Dongshaea marina: one gene and its partner. The protein of the gene in region 2 interacts with the protein of the main gene of each other region in a pairwise test. Links are inferred from orthologs where the notes say so. Each region holds a gene or a part of one and is shown on either strand. Other genes may lie near its edges.

Region 1 (3,368 bases), 2.7 Mb from region 2 along the record:
CCGCCTTGCTGACCAGATCGACCCCGGCGATTTTCAAACGGTTCACCACCATACGATAGAGGTTACTATTCTGATCACCCACCACCTGCAGGGTTTTTAACTGAGGCGGCAGGGGCGGTGCGGTGCGCATCTGGAAACCACAGGCCTGCAACAGCAGACCTGCAATCAGCAGTGGCAAGAGGCGAAGCGCTCTTTTCACTTGTGCTCCTTAGTTGGCAACAATGTTAAGTAGCTTGTTGGGAACAAAGATCACCTTGCGAATGGTCTTTCCGTCGGTGAACTTGCTGACATTATCTTCCGCCAGCGCAAGCTCCTGGACCTGTGACTGCTCGGCATTGGCAGGGACCGTCAGCTTGGCACGGACCTTACCATTGACCTGAACCACCACCAGTTTCTCATCTTCAACGATGGCAGCCTTGTCGACATTTGGCCACTGGGCCTGGTCGATGGCGCCTTCGTGACCCAGCTCCTTCCACAGCGCGAAGCTTGCATGCGGGGTGATGGGGTAGAGCATGGTGACAACCGCGGTCAGGGCTTCGTGCATCAGCGCCTTGTCATTTTCAGACTCAAGAGGTGCCTTCACCAGCTGATTCATCAGCTCCATCACGGCAGCGATCGCCGTGTTGAAGGTCTGGCGACGACCGATATCATCACTGGCTTTATCTATGGTCTTGTGCAGAGCCCGGCGCAGAACTTTTTGCTCATTGCTCAGAGTGCTGAGATCAAGAGCCGGATGTTCGCCAGCTTCCTTGTACTGGTGAGCCAGGCGCCACAGGCGACGCAAGAAGCGTTGAGCCCCCTCAACACCCGAGTCAGACCACTCCAGAGTCATGTCGGCGGGAGAGGCAAACATCATGAACAGACGCACCGTGTCTGCACCGTATTTCTCCACCATCAGCTGTGGGTCGATGCCGTTGTTCTTCGACTTGGACATCTTGGTCATACCCGCGTGGGTTAATTCGTTGCCCTGCTGATCGGTTGCCCTGGTGATGCGTCCCTTGTTATCGCGCTCCAGGATCGCCTCGGCAGGGCTAACCCACACCCGGGCACCCTTGTCATTGAGGTAGTAGAAGGCATCCGCCAGTACCATTCCCTGACACAGCAGGCGCTTGAACGGTTCATCTGAGTTGACCAGTCCGGTATCACGCAGCAGCTTGTGGAAGAAGCGCGCATATAGCAGGTGCATACAGGCATGCTCGATGCCGCCGATGTACTGGTCGACCGGCAGCCAGTAGTTAGCCTGCTCAGGGTTGAGCATGCCGTCCTGGTAGTTGGGGCTACAGTAGCGAGCATAGTACCAGGAGGATTCCATGAAGGTATCGAAGGTATCTGTCTCACGCAGTGCATTCTGCCCCTGGTAGCTGGTTTGTGCCCAGCTCTTATCGGCCTTGATCGGGCTCTGAACCCCATCCATGACGACATCTTCGGGCAGCACCACAGGCAGCTCTTCGGCAGGTACCGGAACCACCTCACCATTGTCCAGGGTTTGCATCGGAATTGGTGCTCCCCAGTAACGCTGACGAGAAACCCCCCAGTCACGCAGGCGGAAGTTCACCCGCTTGCTGCCAAGACCCAGCTCATTGAGTTTATTGGCGATTGCATCAAAGGCATCTTCGGAGCTCAGACCGCTGAACTCTCCAGAATCAAACAGCACACCCATCTCGGTGAAGGCCTGCTCTGAAATATCCAGCGCACTGCCATCGGCAGGCTTGATCACAGGGATTATATCCAGGCCATATTTGCCGGCGAACTCATAGTCGCGTTGATCGTGAGCGGGAACCGCCATCACCGCACCCGAGCCATAATCCATCAGCACGAAGTTAGCGACCCAGATTGGAACTTCTTTACCGGTCAGAGGATGGATAGCATGAAGGCCTGTGGCCATCCCCTTCTTTTCCATGGTGGCAAGCTCTGCTTCGGCGACCTTGGTGTGCTTACACTCTTCGATGAAGGCGGCCAGCTCAGGGTTGTTGTGGGCGGCTTGCTGGGCTAGTGGGTGGCCTGCGGCAATTCCCATGTAGCTCACCCCGAACAGGGTGTCGGGACGTGTGGTGTAGATATCAAAGCTCTGATCTGAATCTGCCACCTTGAAGGTCATCTCGACCCCTTCGGAGCGGCCAATCCAGTTGCGCTGCATGGTCTTGACCATCTCAGGCCAGCCTTCGAGCTTTTCGATATCGTCCAGTAGCTCCTGGGCATACTCGGTGATCTTGATAAACCACTGAGGGATCTCTTTTTGCTCGACCGGTGTGTCACAGCGCCAGCAGCGGTCATCAACTACCTGCTCGTTGGCCAGTACCGTCTGATCGTTGGGGCACCAGTTGACCGAAGAGGTCTTCTTATAGACCAGTCCCTTCTCATAGAGCTTGGTGAAGAACCACTGCTCCCAGCGGTAGTAATCAGGATCACAGGTCGCAAGCTCCCGATCCCAGTCATAGCCAAGGCCCAGCATCTTTAGCTGACCCTTCATGTACTCTATGTTTTCATAGGTCCAGGGAGCCGGAGCCGTATTGTTCTTGATCGCAGCGTTTTCTGCAGGCAGACCAAAGGCATCCCAACCGATCGGTTGCAGAACATTTTTGCCCTGCAGTCGTTGGTAGCGGGCGATCACATCACCAATGGTGTAGTTGCGCACATGCCCCATATGCAGTCGCCCGGATGGGTAGGGGAACATGGACAGGCAGTAGAACTTTTCTTTGCCCTCTTGCTCAGTAGCCTTGAAGGTTTGGTGATCGGTCCAGTGGGATTGAACCTTGGATTCAATCTCCTGAGGAGTATATTGCTCTTGCATCGGCGATACCCGGGTTATAAATTGCTAAGAAGAAGTCATAAAATCGCCATAGAATACCTTAGACACGGCGGTTGCAACAATAGCCAGCGGTGGATTTTGGTTGTGAGATAGCTGGTGGCCCATAGGCGATTTCAAGCGCCTGTTTGAGGGATAAGAGGGAGTTGTATTATGGAAAGAAAACGTAGCGGTTATACGCTTTTTGTCAATCACCTGAAGCAGCACTGGCAACAGACTGAAACCTTTCAGAAAAAACAGCTCGAGGAGCTGATTGATACCACCGAGGAATATCTGACCGCGGCCGGCGATCTCACCAAGGATGAAGCGGAGCTCATCGCCTGCTATGTCAAAAACGATCTGGGGCACTGGCCAAAGAGATCTCCCAGAGTCGGGGCTCGTTTCGTGAGGGAGTTTTTTACCTGGCTCTCAAAGAGACACTGTGGCACTGGCTGGAGGAGGTGGCGGATCACACCCGGATCGAATGGTCCGAGCTGGCCCTGATACAGGCTGAGCGCAATGATGAGGTCAAAGCTGGAGAGTGGAGCGCTGCGGCACGCCTTAAGTGTGATAAGTGCGGTGA
Region 2 (6,181 bases):
TGGTACCGCGGCCATCTGTGTGCTGGAAGATAAGTTCTATATCCTGCCCGCCAATATCGCCCAGCGCCTGGCCGAAATCGACGACACCCTCATCGCCTCGCTTCACGATAATAGTGCATCCAGCGAGCCGGTGGATGAGGATGATCCTTACGCCGACTATGTGATCCCAGATGATCTGATGTGGTAGGGCTTCACTCAGGGGGCAAAGCCCCTTGAGCCTCCCCCTCACAGCTTTCGCTTATCGTGATAGGCAAGCTCGCTGAGATAGGTAAACCTTCTGCTTTTTCAACTGCTCCTTCAGATATGTATCCAAAATATCCGCCAAAGTAATACCCACAACTCTCCTGCGAAAACCAGTGCCGATGAAACCTGAGGCTAATTTAGCGGCCTTTCCTCATAAGATAATCTACTGAAAAATAGACACCCCAAATCTTTATCCTTGCGCATCCAGCGCCATTAGTTGTCGCAGCAAACTGGTCTTGGTTAATATTATGTTGCACTTAGGTTAATTTCAGACTCAAATAGATCCCGTGCTACCGATTCCCGATAATTTATTCGTTATTTAAAAGTGCGAGGTAGCGTTAACACAATATCTTCTAAATGGATAAAAAGGACATTCCAATGAATCAGAAAAAAATCGTTAAGAGCTTCTCCAAAAATACCCGCCGTAAGACAGCTCAACTCTACTGGTAAGCCGACAGGCTAATTAAAAGCACGGCCCTCCGGGCTGTGCTTTTATATGTCCAACCAACCATACCTGGTAATACAATGAATCATCTTGAATTCCTGCGCGCCATAGAGACTCACGATCTAACCCTGGTGAGCGATGCCGCAGACCTACTCTCACAAGCCTCAGCTCAGGGATTTAAAACAAGCGACTTTAACCAATTTTCGTTTGATTCTAATTGCTTGTTTCTTATCACCAAACTCATTAATCAGCAGGCTCTTCTCAACAAAGAAGACCTCGGTATCTTCTCAGCAAACATATTGCTCAATAAGTTTTTAAGCACCCCGGACGAAGCAAGCTATAGCCTTAGTTCGTTATTAAACACCAGACTCATCCCGAGCGTTACCAAGCGTGACAAAATATACCAAGAGATTTTGCAAAGCTCAGGTTGCCTGGTGCAAAGTGGCGAGGGCCACAGAGCAGAGATCAGATTAAAAGATGAAATTGAGGCTGCTAATTTTGATCAAGAGCTGACCCAGGGCTGGCTCTATACCATGGCTGAGTTTCTCGAAGCAGCTATCTTTAATCAGGAGCATAAGGAGTCAAGCTTTAGTGTTAAGGGACGCTTTCAGTTTGATGGAATAATCCATCTTTACACCCACCCGGATGCAACCAGGCATCATGCAACCATGCAAGCCTGGCAACAGGAAGTTGCAGAGTCAGGGGGGTATCTGGAAATAGAACACAGCGCCATCACCCGTTTGGTGATTGCTGATCGGGATAGAACATCTGAATTGATGGGGTTATGCCAGGGAAAGGAGCGAGGAACGGAGATCCTGGAATTTGCGTTTGGCTGTGGCCAGAGGCACTCCAGGGAGCTGAATTGGCAGCTAAATAGCCCACTCAATGAGGGAGTAAACGGAGTTCACTTTGGGATAGGGATGGGACGTCAAATTCCACATATCGACTTTGTCTCAACAAATGCTTCGTATCAATTTAGCCAATAGCCCCGAAAAGGGGCCACTGGCTGTCTTATTACTCCACAACTCCATGTTGAGCCAGGAGATCTACCAGCCCCTGCTCATCGATAACTGGCACCCCCAGCTCGGTCGCCTTAGCAAGCTTGGAGCCTGCCGCCTCTCCGGCAACCACACAGCTGGTCTTCTTGGAGACCGAACCTGCCACCTTGGCCCCCAGTGCTACCAGCTTAGCCTTGGCATCACTGCGCCCCATCAGGCTCAGAGTCCCAGTGAGTACATAGGTTTCACCGGCAAGAGGCTGTGCGTCCACAGAGGGAGCCTCAGGAGTTGGCCAGTGGATCCCCGCTGAGCGTAGCGACTCGATCACCTCAAGATTATGAGGCTGGCGGAAGAACAGCCAGATATGCTTGGCAACCACCTCCCCTACATCCGAGACCTCACACAGGGCCTCTACCTCAGCGCCCATGATCGCCTCCAGGCTCTGGAAATGAGTCGCCAGATTAGCCGCTGTGGCCTCGCCCACTTCACGAATACCCAGGGCATAGATAAAACGCGCCAGTGTGGTCTCTTTAGCCTTCTCAAAAGCCGCCAGTAACTTCTGGGCGGACTTTGGTCCCATCCGCTCCAGAGATTGCAGCTCAATCTGGTTCAGTGAAAAGAGATCCGCCACCGTATGCACCAGCTCCCGATCCACCAGCTGCTCCACCAGCTTGGTACCACAGCCGTCGATATCCAGCGCCTTGCGTGATGCAAAGTGACGCAGCGCCTCTTTGCGTTGGGCGCCGCAGAAAAGACCGCCGCTACAGCGGGCCACTACCTCATCAGGAAGCTGCTCTATTTCAGAGCCACACACCGGGCAGGTTTCAGGGAACTCGATGGCCCGGGCATCATCGGGACGGCGCGCCGTTACCACAGAGACCACCTGAGGGATCACATCCCCGGCGCGGCGGATCACCACGGTATCGCCGATCATCAGACCTAATCGTTCAATCTCATCACGGTTATGCAGGGTCGCATTGGAGACGGTTACTCCCCCCACAAACACGGGCTCCAGCTTTGCCACTGGGGTGATCGCACCGGTCCGCCCCACCTGAAACTCCACATTGAGTAACTCGGTGAGCTCTTCCTGAGCCGGGAACTTGTGGGCAATCGCCCAACGAGGTGCCCGGGAGACAAATCCGAGTTGCTCCTGCAAGGCGATATCATCGACCTTATACACCAGGCCATCAATTTCAAAAGGAAGGGAATCGCGCTCGACCAGCAGGCGATCGTGATAGGACTGACAGCCCTCAATACCCTTAACCTCTTCAATCAGGGCGGTCACCGGCAGACCCCAGCCCTTTAGCTGTTGCAATCTCTGGTAGTGGCTGTCAGCAAGCTCCCCTCCCTCGATGATCCCGGTCGAGTAGGCATAAAATGCCAGCGGACGAGTCGCAGTGATCTTAGAATCCAACTGACGCAAGCTACCGGCCGCCGCATTCCGTGGATTGGCAAAGGGTTTCTCCCCCTTGGCAAGGGCGCGCTCATTAAGCTTCTCAAAGCCCGCCTTGGGCATAAAGACTTCACCGCGCACTTCAAGGCGCTCAGGATAGCCCTCACCCCGAAGCCGTAGCGGAATCGACCGGATGGTACGCACATTAACTGTAATATCCTCACCGCTGCGCCCATCACCCCGGGTCGCCGCCCGCACCAGCTGGCCATTTTCATAAATGAGGCTCACCGCCAGGCCATCGAGCTTAGGCTCACAGCAGAAGGTCAGAGGCTCAGGGTCCAGCAGGCGATCGGCGATCCGCTTGCCAAAGGCTTCAAGCTCCTCAGCATCAAATACGTTATCCAGCGACAGCATCGGCATCTCATGCTCCACCGATGAAAAGGCATCCAGGGCCACATCGCCAACCTTCTGGCTCGGGGAGTCGGCCGAACGCAGCTCGGGATGCTCCTGCTCTATCTGCTGCAGCTCACGCATCAAGCGGTCATATTCAGCATCCGGAACCGTCGGGTTATCCAGCACATAATACTGATAGTTGTAATCTTCAATCTGGGAACGCAGGGCGTCTACCCGGGTCTGTAGCTCATTCATTCTGTGGATTCTTCGCTGTTGTTATCTGCTAGTCAGCCGAAAGAGTGAATATTACCAACTCGGCGGCAAAAATGGATGGTTTTATCCTCCTGATGAGAATTTTGTTTCTCCGTCACAAGGTTGACCTGCCACAGCTAATAATGCTCACAGTTACTGAGGCATGCAGAAGAATTACTTATTGGAAGTGAAATCCTCACCCACTAATGGATTTGTCAGCGTGAACCTGAGACAATCCGCGCCCGACTTCCTGTACCAAACGGTTCATTATGAAACTTTTAGTTCTCAACCTCGCACGCACCATGACCGAAGATGAAATCTGTGATCTGTTCTCGACTCATGGCACTGTCGCTGAGTGCAACCTGGTGCTAGACCAGGAAACCGGCAAATCGAAAGGGTTTGCATTTGTGGAGATGCTAGATGAAAGTGAAGCAAAAGCTGCAATCGACAGCCTGAATCAGACCAAGGTCGCTAAAAGCAAAATCCGGGTGAAGCAAGCGCAAGAATGATCTCCGACTTACCAGGATCTAAAAAACCAGCCAAGACACCTGGCTGGTTTTTTATTGGCCGCGACCGGCCTGGAGATCACCAAACCCCTCAGCCAAACAGTTCCATCACAGGGTATCAGATCCAGCTCAGGGCACTCTGGATAATCGGTGTCGCACCGGTTTGGGCACACTCACCATGGGCGATCAGTAGCCGCTGCGGCTGCCATTCAATCAGTTTCTGCCGGGCCGTCCGGGCGGGCTCTTTGCGGATAAAGCTCAGCCGCCACTCTCGCGGGGTACTCCCCTTCTCACCGACCAAACCATCAAGCTTCATCAGCATTCCTTTCCAACCCCGCATCTTCTCTGAGTCGTGACGCTGGATCAGATCACAGATGATCGCTGTTTGGGAGGGGCGATGAAAAAACACCACCTCCTCCATGGCAAACGAGCCATGAAATATCAGCTGATCAATTTCCCCGGCCCAAGCAGGTTCCGCCCCATCTCCAAGCTCAGCAGTAAAACTTAGCTCAGGCTTTCTGCGAGCAAGGCCGGGCGGTGCATACAAACGCGCCTCGGGCCATCTGTCGGCCCACTCCTTGAGGAACAGGTGATGAATCTTGTTGGGAGAGACTATGTGGTTAACCGGGCCGAGCGCCTCGACAGCGCAGGCCAGCTCATCGGTCAGAGCAACCGGCGACCAGACCCACAGCCCGCCATCGGCGAGGCGCACGATAGCCATCCGGGTTGGATAGGGAAAACCATAAAACGACACGACCGGCCCCTCAGCCACATACAGTGATGGTGCAAACTGGCGTTGTTTCCTAAATCGATGGAACCTTTTGGTTTGAGCAAGATCTGATCTCCCATCGTCATGATGGGAAGCTTCAAATGGGTAAATCCAACGGCAAAATCAAGAACTGGTCTCAATACAATAAAGCATTGGTAAAGCGTGGCTCGATCACCTTCTGGTTGGATGAGAATGCAGTCAAAAACTGGCATTGTCAGGAGCACCATGGCGACAGAGGAAGAGGCTTCACGTTCAGTGATACCGCTATCGAAACCGCGTTGATGCTCAAAGGAGTATTCAGCCTTCCACTGAGGGGGTTGCAAGGATTCCTTGATTCGGTCTTTCAGCTCATGAATGTTCCTCTTAAGTCACCGACTTATAGCTGTATCAGCAAACGAGCGAAGACCGTTGAGATAAAATATCGCCGCCCCAGCCGAGGCCCTGTTGCTCACGTGGTCGTTGATGGGACAGGGCTCAAAATCCACGGTGAGGGAGAGTGGAAAATGCGCAAGCACGGAAAAGAAAAGCGCCGAGTTTGGCGCAAGCTCCACCTGGCTGTTGATGCTCAAACTCATGAAATCATAGCAGCCGAGGTCAGCCTTGATAGTGTTGGAGATAACGAGGTGTTGCCGACCTTATTAAACCCACTACGACGCAAGATACAGCAAGTCTCAGCAGATGGTGCATACGATACAGAGGCTTGCTATGCACTGTTACAGAGAAAGGGTTGTAAACCAACGATTCCTCCCCGCAGTAATGCAGCTTACTGGAAAGGAGATCATCCCAGAAATGAAGCTGTCGAAGCGCTTAAAAATGGGCAGCTTTCACAATGGAAGCATGACAACGACTACCATCAGCGCTCGTTAGCAGAAACAGCAATGTCTCGCTACAAACAGCTCAATTCTCCACAGCTGAGCTTACGTTGTTATAACGGTCAGGTTGGGGAAGCCTTGGCCGGAGTTAAAGCTTTAAACAAAGTGATCGGGCTTGGTATGCCTGTCAGGCAGCAAGCTGCCTGAATGGGTACAAGTCAATTATCAGACTCGGATTTAGGAAACAACGCCGTGCAAACTCCTTAAGCATAAAAATCCCCCGACGCATCACGAACAACAGAACTCTTCCCCGAAGCGCTCATCTCCAAAATAAACAGCAGCCACAAATCAGCGGCCCCAGAGAGAGCCA

Evidence for each region. The genes of interacting proteins can lie anywhere in the genome.
Region 1: the proteins of ligA (region 2) and leuS interact in binary tests that used the Escherichia coli proteins (3 or more experiments, as listed by UniProt). The link is inferred for Dongshaea marina from one-to-one orthologs.

What each region holds. Positions count from the first base shown.
Region 1 is NZ_CP028897.1:4,075,736-4,079,103, reverse strand. Bases 1-3,125 are described here. They hold leuS (leucine--tRNA ligase), read right to left. Parts: upstream 2,792-3,125; coding sequence 209-2,791; downstream 1-208. Other genes in these bases: DB847_RS19055 (zinc ribbon-containing protein), read left to right, coding at 2,960-3,125; DB847_RS19065 (LPS-assembly lipoprotein LptE), read right to left, coding at 1-199. Also shown: more of DB847_RS19055, read left to right, coding at 3,126-3,289; DB847_RS26160 (zinc ribbon-containing protein), read left to right, coding at 3,208-3,368.
Region 2 is NZ_CP028897.1:1,337,792-1,343,972, reverse strand. Bases 1,216-4,211 are described here. They hold ligA (NAD-dependent DNA ligase LigA), read right to left. Parts: upstream 3,728-4,211; coding sequence 1,703-3,727; downstream 1,216-1,702. Other genes in these bases: DB847_RS06655 (RNA recognition motif domain-containing protein), read left to right, coding at 3,994-4,211; DB847_RS06665 (hypothetical protein), read left to right, coding at 1,216-1,674. In the rest of the region: DB847_RS06670 (DUF2058 domain-containing protein), read left to right, coding at 1-187; more of DB847_RS06665, read left to right, coding at 769-1,215; more of DB847_RS06655, read left to right, coding at 4,212-4,233; DB847_RS06650 (DUF4336 domain-containing protein), read right to left, coding at 4,349-4,984; DB847_RS06645 (IS5 family transposase), read left to right, coding at 5,101-6,018. UniProt on the Escherichia coli protein: DNA ligase that catalyzes the formation of phosphodiester linkages between 5'-phosphoryl and 3'-hydroxyl groups in double-stranded DNA using NAD as a coenzyme and as the energy source for the reaction.